3 regions of the Carnobacterium sp. ISL-102 genome follow, and region 2 is predicted to be linked to each of the others. Evidence: predicted binding sites of a transcription regulator. Region 2 holds the regulator's gene; each other region holds the start of a gene.
The links. The regulator LexA, encoded in region 2, represses DNA repair genes until DNA is damaged. The targets are predictions, from matches to a motif close to CNAACANNTGTTNG.

Region 1 (3,290 bases), 210 kb from region 2:
CTATAGTTTAGTATAACTCTTTTAGTTAATTTTTTCTTATATTAAATTAGTAAATTAGACGTTGATTAGATGTTTTCTTAAAGCTGCGTTCTCTGATTCCAATACTCTACGATACATTTCAGAATTTTTCAAATCAGCCTGCATAATTTTCAAAAACTCAATATTATCTTGTGAATGACGTTTTGTTCTTTCCAGTTCGATCTTTTCTTTGATCAATTTTTTTGCATCTTTTTCAAGATTATCTATTATTTCAACGAATTCTTTATTTTTATCAATTAATGATGCGTTCTGAAAACAGATTCGTTTGATTTTTTGTTCGTTTTTTCCATCTGTTAAGTTGATGTAAACCAATGCAAAAGCTAAGCAGGCAATCACAAATACTAAACATAGATTAATAAAAGAAACTACGGGTATCGACTGTCTAAACAAAGATACTAACGTACTTAAAATAACTGCACATCCAAAAATGGCTAACCCAATTCGGTAAGAATTTATTTTCCGTTTAGTATTCACTATTTTTAAATAATTTATTTTATTTTGTAATTTTTCATTCTCTACTTGTTCGTATTCTATTTTTTTTTGATTTTCAAGAAAAAGGGCTTTTTCTTTTCTTTCGATCGTTTCTTGTACTTGTTGTTGATACAGTTCAAACCACTCTTTTTCTTTTACTAGTTTTTCTAATTCTCTATCTATTTCCTGCTGATAAACGGCTTTTTTTAGTAAAAGTTCTTCTTCTGCTTGCGTTGCTTTTAAATTAGTTGAGGCAATCATATTACTCGCCTCTTGTTCAGCTTTTTGAGTAATCTTTTTTGCTTCAATTATTTCTTTATTATATTGTTCAACGGAGTGTCTTTTTTTTAATTCCACTTCCTGTTTGGCTTTTTTTATATCTTTTTGAACTTCTTGATACATTTCTTCTGATTGCCGAAAAGCATCCATTAAAATAATTTCTGCTTCTTGCTTAGCTTGTTGCAGCATTTTATGTTCTTTTAAGTAATATCCTATTGCCACTTTCTCATTTATCTGGTGCTTTGTATGTGGAGTTTTTATTTCTCTTTTTTTATTTTCTGTTACCTTTTTCAAAATGACTCTGCCTGTTTTTAAAAAAAGGTTAAGCTGGTCTCTATTCTTAGCTTTTGATGGGCCAGTAAGACGATCCGTTTCTTTTTTTTTATTCATTAAAAAGTTCCTTTCTTTCTACCTTTACCATAATTACGATCAACTAATTCTAATCAAAATAAATGAGCTCTTAAACATTATCGCAAATAATCAGAGAAAAGCCAAACCAAACATTCTACTAACTTTCTAAAAGTAACTTGACCCCCAATCAAACAAGTGTTCTTTCTTGTAGAATCCCATTAATCACAGTGGTATACTAGCAGTAAGAATGTTAGTGGGAGGATACTTTATGAATCAACCTTTAGCTTATCGTATGAGGCCTACTCATATCGATAATATTGTAGGACAGCAACACTTAGTTGGAAAAGGAAAAATTATTCGACGCATGGTAGAAGCAAAAATGCTCTCATCGATGATTTTATACGGTCCCCCTGGAATTGGTAAAACAAGTATTGCCAGTGCTATTGCTGGTACAACAAAATTTGCTTTTAGAACTCTAAATGCTGCGAGCGATACAAAAAAAGACCTGCAAATTGTCGTGGAAGAAGCTAAAATGAGCGGTACTGTTATTTTGCTTTTAGATGAAGTCCATCGTTTAGATAAACCTAAACAAGATTTCTTATTACCGCACTTAGAAAATGGACGAATCATTTTGATTGGGGCAACCACAGAAAATCCATATATAACGATCAATCCTGCCATCCGTAGCAGAACACAAATTTTCGAACTTAAGCCTCTTTCTAATGAAGATATCCAACATGCTTTATGGAGTGCAGTAAATGACTCAGAAAAAGGCTTTGGAAAAGAAAATGTAGCTATAACAGATGAAGCTTTGCTGCACTTCTCAAGAGCCACAAACGGAGATTTAAGAAGTTCTTTGAACAGCTTAGAACTGGCAATCAAATCAACAACTCCAAATGAGCAAGGTACGATAAACATCACCTTAGATATTGCAGAAGAATGTATCCAAAAAAAAGCTTTGACGCATGATAAAGATGGTGATGCACATTATGATGTCATATCAGCTTTACAAAAATCAATTCGCGGAAGCGATGTTAATGCGGCTATGCATTATCTGGCAAGGCTGATTGAAGCTGGCGATCTACCCATCATTTCTAGACGTTTAATGGTCATTGCTTACGAAGATATAGGGCTAGCTAATCCTTCGGCGGCTTCCAGAACGGTAACCGCCATTCAAGCAGCTGAAAAATTAGGCTTTCCAGAGGCCAGGATCCCTTTAGCGAATGTAGTCGTTGATTTATGCCTTTCTCCAAAATCAAATTCGTCTTATGTAGCGATCGATGCAGCTTTACAAGATGTACGAGCTGGCAAAAGTGGAGATGTACCAGATCATTTAAGAGACTCTCATTATAGCGGAGCAAAAAAACTTGGACGCGGTGTGGATTATCTTTACCCGCATAGTTATCCAGGTGCATGGGTAAATCAGCAATATTTACCTGACAAACTGAAAAAAGCATCCTATTATATTCCAAATCACACTGGAAAATATGAGGATACCTTAGCAAAACAATATGAGTCTATTAATTCTAAGAAAAAGGGAAGCAAATCTAATTAACCGCTTTCTTTGTTGTTTTAATCAACTTCCAACAAATAAACAGTAGGCGAATAATTGACAATAACATTTGCTTATGCTACTATAAGTATAAGATTTCTGAGATGCTCGTTTTGCTCAACATGTGTTGACCGAACAATTAATATTACCTTGGGATCCAAACTGATTCAATCGGATAACAAGCCTTTTCACTTGGTAGTTAGAAGATTGACAGCGGAGCCCACCTGCTACTTGCGGGTTCAAGACTAACTGAGCATATCAACGGCATCATCGGATTTCTCATTAAAAAAGTTTAAAACTTTTAAAGTCATTCTTAATTGAATGGCTTTTTTTTGTTCTACAACAACTGGTGTGGATGCTTCAAAAAAATTTCTTCTGGAATGGACGGGTTTGCTTGTGGAGAGCCAAGGAACGCCTAAAGCCTAAAACTAAAAGTTGTCATGGTTGTTGCTGCTTTAGCAGCTTACAAAAACAGGATACACTCGGGCGTTATTTGCCTACAGTGCTTCATTTTAGGCTACAAGCAACCCTATTCCTCAATAAATTTTGGGTAAGTAATGCCATTAAATCAAGTCTATCAGCACCAAAAATTATACAG
Region 2 (3,290 bases):
GTTCCATTGACGAAATTGTTTTAAATCATCTATTTTAACGTCATATCCAGCTAAGTGTAACAAGCTGTATAATAACATTGAACCATGTCCAGCTGATAATACAAAACGGTCACGATCGAACCATTTTGAGCTTTTTGGATTCACTTTTAATTGTTTTGTCCACAATGTGTAAGCCATTGGAGCAGCTCCCATAGGTAAACCTGGGTGTCCGGAGTTGGCTTTTTGTATGCCATCCATACTTAGTGTTCTTATTGTATTTACTGCTAATTGGTCTACGTTATCAAACAAAAAAATCATCCTTTCAATTTGAACTATCTTATAGTACCCTATTAGTTTACTATTATTTCACTCCAAGTGCAACGCTTTCACGGAGCGAATGGTACTAATTGGGATAATTTGTTGCTCACCACACTGACGAACAACTTTTTTATCTCCCATGTAGGCCTTTATTTTTTTGTATTTCTTTCAATTTTTCCGGAGTTACATCAGTACCTTCTTCATCGACTATTTTTACACCCTCAATTGTTTTTTTCATTCCACCCCTAAAGGCTTCAATGTAAGCATCTCTCAATTTCTTTTGTTCAACTTGTTCTTGTATAGTTAAGCCTTTTGTTTTCGATTTATTAGCTAAAGCATTTATTCTTTCAATTTGTTCTTTTGGCAACATTTAATCACTCCAACATTATTTTTATTTTCTTGTTCAACTATAACAAACTTCTTAAAAAAAAACATTCTTTTATCATCTTCATCTACGAACGTTTGTTTGATTTGTTGTGCCATATATGGTAATCTTAAAATGATAAAAAAAGAAACGAGGTGTTTGTATCTATCATGGGTAAAAATCCGGAATCAAGACAAGTTGAAGTCTTGCAATATATATATAATCAAGTTAAATTAAAAGGTTATCCTCCAACTGTTAGAGAAATCGGAACGGCTGTCTCATTATCTTCTACCTCAACAGTTCATGGCCATCTTTCCCGCTTAGAAAAAAATGGTTATATCCAACGGGATCCTAGTAAACCGCGAGCAATTGAATTAACAGCATCAGGTTTAACTAAATTGGGCATTGCGTTAGATAAAATTCCTTTATTGGGAACTGTAACAGCTGGCGAACCTATATTAGCGGTAGAGGAAGCAACAGATTATTTCCCTCTTCCTCCAAACTTACAATTTGAAAATGAATCATTGTTTATGTTGACTATTCGAGGAGAAAGCATGATCAACGCAGGTATTTTTGATGGTGATGAGGTGATCATTCGTAAACAAGGCACTGCTAATAATGGCGATATTGTCATAGCTATGACTGTTGACGATGAAGCGACTTGTAAAAGATTTTACAAAGAAGAAGATCATTATCGACTACAACCTGAAAATGACACAATGAGCCCTATCCTACTTAATGAGGTTATTATTTTAGGCAAAGTCATTGGCCTATATCGTAGCCATATCCAATAATAAAAAACGAATGGACAGGAGCAAACTCCTATTCATTCGTTTTTTGTTTATATTCTTGGTAACTTTAAAAGTTTTATTTACTTCAATATATTTTTTACAGGGGCGAATGTTTTCCTATGAATTGGGCATGCGCCATGTTTTTGTAAACCTTCTAAATGAACTTTAGTTCCATAACCAGCATTCTCAGAAAAACCGTATCCAGGATATAACTCATCATAGTCAGCCATCATTCTATCTCTTGTTACTTTAGCAATAATACTGGCTGCAGCAATAGACAAACTTTTGGCGTCTCCTTTAATAAAACTTTCTTGGGGTATACTAACAGGCAAATGCATGGCATCGATCAACAGTTGTTCTGGCTGTTTAGGTAATTGTTGTACAGCCTCGATCATTGCTAATTTAGTTGCCTGGTATATATTTACTTCATCAACCACTTGATGGTCTTTTATCCCAACACCAATAGCTATCGCTGATTCTTGGATTTGGTCGAATAATGATTCTCGTTTTGCACTAGATAATTGCTTAGAATCATTGATCCCTAACACAGCAAAATCAATCGGTAATATAACAGCAGCTGCCACAACAGGTCCAGCTAATGGCCCTCTTCCTACTTCATCGATTCCAGCAATATATTGTGTTCCATTTCCCCAAAAATAGTGCTCGATTTGAAGCATCTCTTGTTGTTTTTCAAGAATCGATTGCTGCTTTTTCAACCTATTTTCCCAAGCCTTATAAGCATTTATAACACCTTTACGTGAATCATTTTTGATCTGGACCAATCGTTCATCAGCTGGGTTTGTAATTGATGTCAAAAGATCTTTTATTGCCGTAATAGTTATTGGTTTTTCCACTCTCGTTCTCCTATTCTTTAGGTAAAGAAACCGGAGCAATATCTAGCGTGAATCGTCCTGCTTTACCACTTCTAATTTCATAGATCAACATTTCTGCTGCACGGCTGTAGTCCTCTCGAAAACCTCTTCGTTCACTGATCAGCATTAGCAGTTCCGGTGTTCCTAATTCTAATTCTTCTTTAGTTAAAAGGAATCGTTTAGCAAATGTTTCTGGATAATAAGTCTTCATTATACCTATTCCATACATCGCAATTTCATCCATCTGCAAAATAGTATCTTTGATTGCACCTGTCAACGCTAATTTTTCTCCGACTGCTGGGTCTTCAAATTTTGGCCAAAGAATACCTGGAGTATCGAGTAATTCCAATTCTTTGCCTAGTTTTAACCATTGTTGTGCTTTTGTTACTCCGGGTTTATTACCTGTTATCGCAACATTTTTCTTTATAAAGCGATTAATTAAGGTTGATTTCCCAACGTTAGGGATCCCAATACTCATTGCTCGAATTGCACGAGGCTTAATTCCTTTAGCAGCTCTTCGATCAAATTTTGGTTGCAAAATTTCTTTTGCTTTTTCCATAAGTTGTTTCATGCCCTTACCTTCTTGCGCAACAATAGGGACTGCTGCTATTCCTTGTTCATTAAAATAAGCTACCCATTTTTTTGTTTGAATAGGATCAGCTAAATCACTTTTATTTAAAATAATGACCCTAGGTTTTTCTCCGATTATTTCATCTAATATTGGATTGCGGCTTGATAGCGGAATTCTTGCATCAACGAGTTCAAACACAATATCTACTAGTTTTATTTTTTCTGTTACTTGGCGTCTCGCTTTTGCCATATGTCCTGGAAACCATTGAATATTCATATTTTTTCACCTTTCTATTTACACAAAAAAAGAACAGCTTGCTTATAGTCTTTTTCTTATTTCCTTTTAATCGTTTTCTATTGTACCAAATTCTTCAAGCGGCCAAATACGAAGAATGG
Region 3 (3,290 bases), on a different contig from region 2:
GCCGCTATATTATAACGCCGTCAGTTGCAGAACAAATGATTACGGTCAATAGTTTAGTTGTACTAGTTGATTTCCATCGTCCTTCTATGGGGATAGCACCGGATCTGATTTCACGGACGAATAAAGTAGTAGTTATTGATCATCATCGTCGTGGAGAAGGATTTCCAAATAATCCTGCTTTGGTTTATATTGAACCTTATGCGTCATCTTCAGCTGAATTGATCACTGAGCTGTTTGAATACCAATCAGAAGAAGCGGATCCAATCAATAAAATTGAAGCTACTGCTTTATTAGGCGGAATTGTTGTAGATACAAATAGTTTTTCTCTTAGAACAGGATCTCGTACGTTTGATGCGGCGAGCTATTTAAGATCTTGCGGTGCTGATGCTGTTATGATCCAACGACTATTGAAAGAAGATACAGAAACGTATCTTCTTCGTAGCCACTTGATCGAAACGATTGAATTTATCACTGAGAATATAGCAGTTGCGATTGGTGAAGAAGGCAGTATTTATGATACAGTAGTAGCAGCCCAAACGGCCGATACGATGCTTTCGATGTCCAATGTAGACGCAGCATTTGTTATAACGAAGCGGTCTGATAAAAAAATTGGCATCAGTGCCCGTAGTTTGGGTGAAATCAACGTACAGGTCATTATGGAACAACTAGGTGGTGGCGGTCATTTATCCAATGCAGCTACACAGTTAGAAGACATAACGATAAAAGAAGCAAAAGAATGGCTGCGAGATGTTATTGTAAAGAGTCAAGAGGAGGAATAAAATTATGAAAGTTATATTTTTAGCAGATGTAAAAGGTAAAGGCAAAAAAGGCGATATAAAGAACGTTGCAGATGGATATGCACATAACTTCCTATTAAAAAACAATCTGGCTAAAGAAGCTACATCAGCTAGTGTAAGTGAATTAAAGGGAAAAATAAAAGCTGATGAAAAGAAAGAAGAAGAAATCTTACAAGAATCTAAAAAGGTAAAAGAATTTCTTGAAAAAGAAGAAAATGCGATTGAAATTAAATCAAAAGCTGCTGATGATGGGCGTTTATTTGGATCTGTTACAACTAAACAAATAGCTGCTGCTGCTGAAAAACAATTAAATATTAAACTAGATAAACGTAAAATTGAGTTGCCGGTTCCTATTAGAAGCTTAGCATCAATGAAAATCGATGTGAAGATCCACCCGGAAGTGGTCGCTACTATAACGGTCAGAGTAGTACCAGAAGGTTAAATTAGTATGAAAAGTAAAACATTTGGCTCCTTAGTATAAGAGCCAAATGTTTTTTTATTTAGATCCATCAGAAAGGAACGAGCGTTCTTTTTGATGGATTGTATTTCTTATATTTTTAAGGTAGAATAATAGAATTGAATCCAATTAGTTTAAGGAAAATAATCGTAGTATTGATAGTGAAAGGGAGAGGATCTATTGGCACAAGAAGCTTTTCAAGACCGCTTACCGCCGCAGAGTATAGAAGCTGAACAAGCTGTATTAGGTTCCATATTTTTAGACCCGGATACTGTTGTTGGTGCTTTAGAATTTATCGAGTCAAAAGATTTTTATCGTCGTGGACATCAATTGATTTTTCAATCAATGTTAGAACTAAATGGTCATAACGAAGCCATCGATATTGTTACGGTAACCAATGCATTAGAATCTAGAAATCAGTTAGAAGATGTCGGTGGAATGGCCTACTTAGCTGAACTGGCTGTTTCTGTTCCAACGGCTGCCAATATGGAGTATTATGCAAAAATAGTAGAACAAAAAGCTATTTTAAGAAATTTGATCCATACAGCAACAGATATTGTTACCAGAGGATATGAAGAAGGAGACGAGCTTGCAACGATTTTAGACGAGGCAGAGCGCAGTATCCTAGAAGTATCTGAAAGGCGTAATAGGAGTGGTTTTTTAGCCATTTCAGATGTATTAAACAGCTCTATTGCTCAAATAGATCAACTTTATCAAAATAATGAGGAAATTACTGGTTTACCGACTGGTTACCAAGCATTAGATAAAATGACAGCTGGCCTCCAAAAAGAAGAGCTGATTATTTTAGCTGCTCGTCCAGCAGTAGGGAAAACAGCATTTGCTTTAAACATTGCTCAAAATATTGGAACTAAGACGGATGAAACAGTTGCTATTTTTAGCTTAGAAATGGGTGCTGAATCGCTTGTCAATCGTATGCTTTGTGCGGAAGGCAGTATTGATGCCGGTCATTTAAGAACTGGAACATTATCAGAAGAAGAATGGCAAAGTCTGATCGTAGCTATGGGTAGTTTGTCAAAAGCCAATATTTATATTGATGATACACCCGGAATCAGGATCGCTGAAATCCGTGCTAAATGTCGCCGACTAAAACAAGAAAAAGGAAATCTTGGTTTAGTGTTAATTGATTACCTGCAGTTGATTGAAGGAACTGGGCGTGAAAGTAGGCAACAAGAAGTTTCTGAAATTTCTCGTCAACTAAAAAAATTAGCGAAAGAACTAAAAGTACCTGTGATTGCATTGTCTCAATTATCTCGTGGTGTTGAACAACGTCAAGATAAACGCCCAGTATTAAGCGATATTCGTGAATCGGGTTCTATTGAACAAGATGCTGATATAGTAGCTTTTTTGTACCGTGATGATTATTATGATCGTGAAGGCGGCGAAGAAGACGAAGACCATGAACCAGGCGAAGATAATGTGATAGAAGTTATTATTGAAAAAAACAGAAGTGGTGCAAGGGGTACAGTTAAACTTTTATTTATAAAAGAATACAATAAATTTTCTTCGTTAAGCTATTATCCAGATGATCTGGCTCAACGTTAAAAAAGACTAATACGGACTATTGATGTGATCCCAAAAAGTTAGATGAGTTCATAAAAATCTGATTTTTAGGATACTGAACAATAGATTGTTCGTATATTGTCTTTTTTTTTGATTTTTTATAAAAAAATGTTCGTCTATTTCTGGTTTTTTAGTTAAAATAAAATGAAATATTCGTTTATTTGTTGAAACAATAAACATTTACTGATAGAATTAATAAGTATTTGGGTAAAAAAAAAAGTAATGAGGTGTTCATGTGTCTTCAGTAGTAGTAGTAGGTACACAGTGGGGCGATGAAGGAAAAGGTAAGATCACAGATTTTTTAAGTGAAAATGCTGAAGTAATTGCACGTTACCAAGGTGGCGATAATGCCGGACATACGATTCAATTTGATGGTGAAACGTATAAATTACATTTAATTCCATCGGGTATTTTTTATAAAGACAAAATCAGTGTCATTGGAAATGGTGTTGTCG

Region 1: a site for LexA is predicted at 1,329-1,342, ahead of J7E16_RS03590 (replication-associated recombination protein A). Genes of this name have one in related genera too.
Region 3: a site for LexA is predicted at 1,314-1,327, ahead of dnaB (replicative DNA helicase). Genes of this name have one in related genera too.

The regions. Positions count from the first base shown of each region.
Region 1 covers NZ_JAGGRF010000003.1:416,141-419,430, forward strand. Annotated here, with positions in the region: gene J7E16_RS03585 (hypothetical protein) at 55-1,179, opposite strand; gene J7E16_RS03590 (replication-associated recombination protein A) at 1,409-2,695, shown strand; RNA gene ssrS (6S RNA) at 2,786-2,973, shown strand.
Region 2 covers NZ_JAGGRF010000003.1:209,955-213,244, forward strand. Annotated here, with positions in the region: gene tkt (transketolase) at 1-297, opposite strand, end outside; gene J7E16_RS02590 (DUF896 family protein) at 428-667, opposite strand; gene lexA (transcriptional repressor LexA) at 832-1,455, shown strand; gene rnhB (ribonuclease HII) at 1,533-2,306, opposite strand; gene ylqF (ribosome biogenesis GTPase YlqF) at 2,317-3,171, opposite strand; gene lepB (signal peptidase I) at 3,238-3,290, opposite strand, start outside.
Region 3 covers NZ_JAGGRF010000039.1:12,824-16,113, reverse strand. Annotated here, with positions in the region: gene J7E16_RS10330 (DHH family phosphoesterase) at 1-779, shown strand, start outside; gene rplI (50S ribosomal protein L9) at 784-1,239, shown strand; gene dnaB (replicative DNA helicase) at 1,435-2,817, shown strand; gene J7E16_RS10315 (adenylosuccinate synthase) at 3,071-3,290, shown strand, end outside.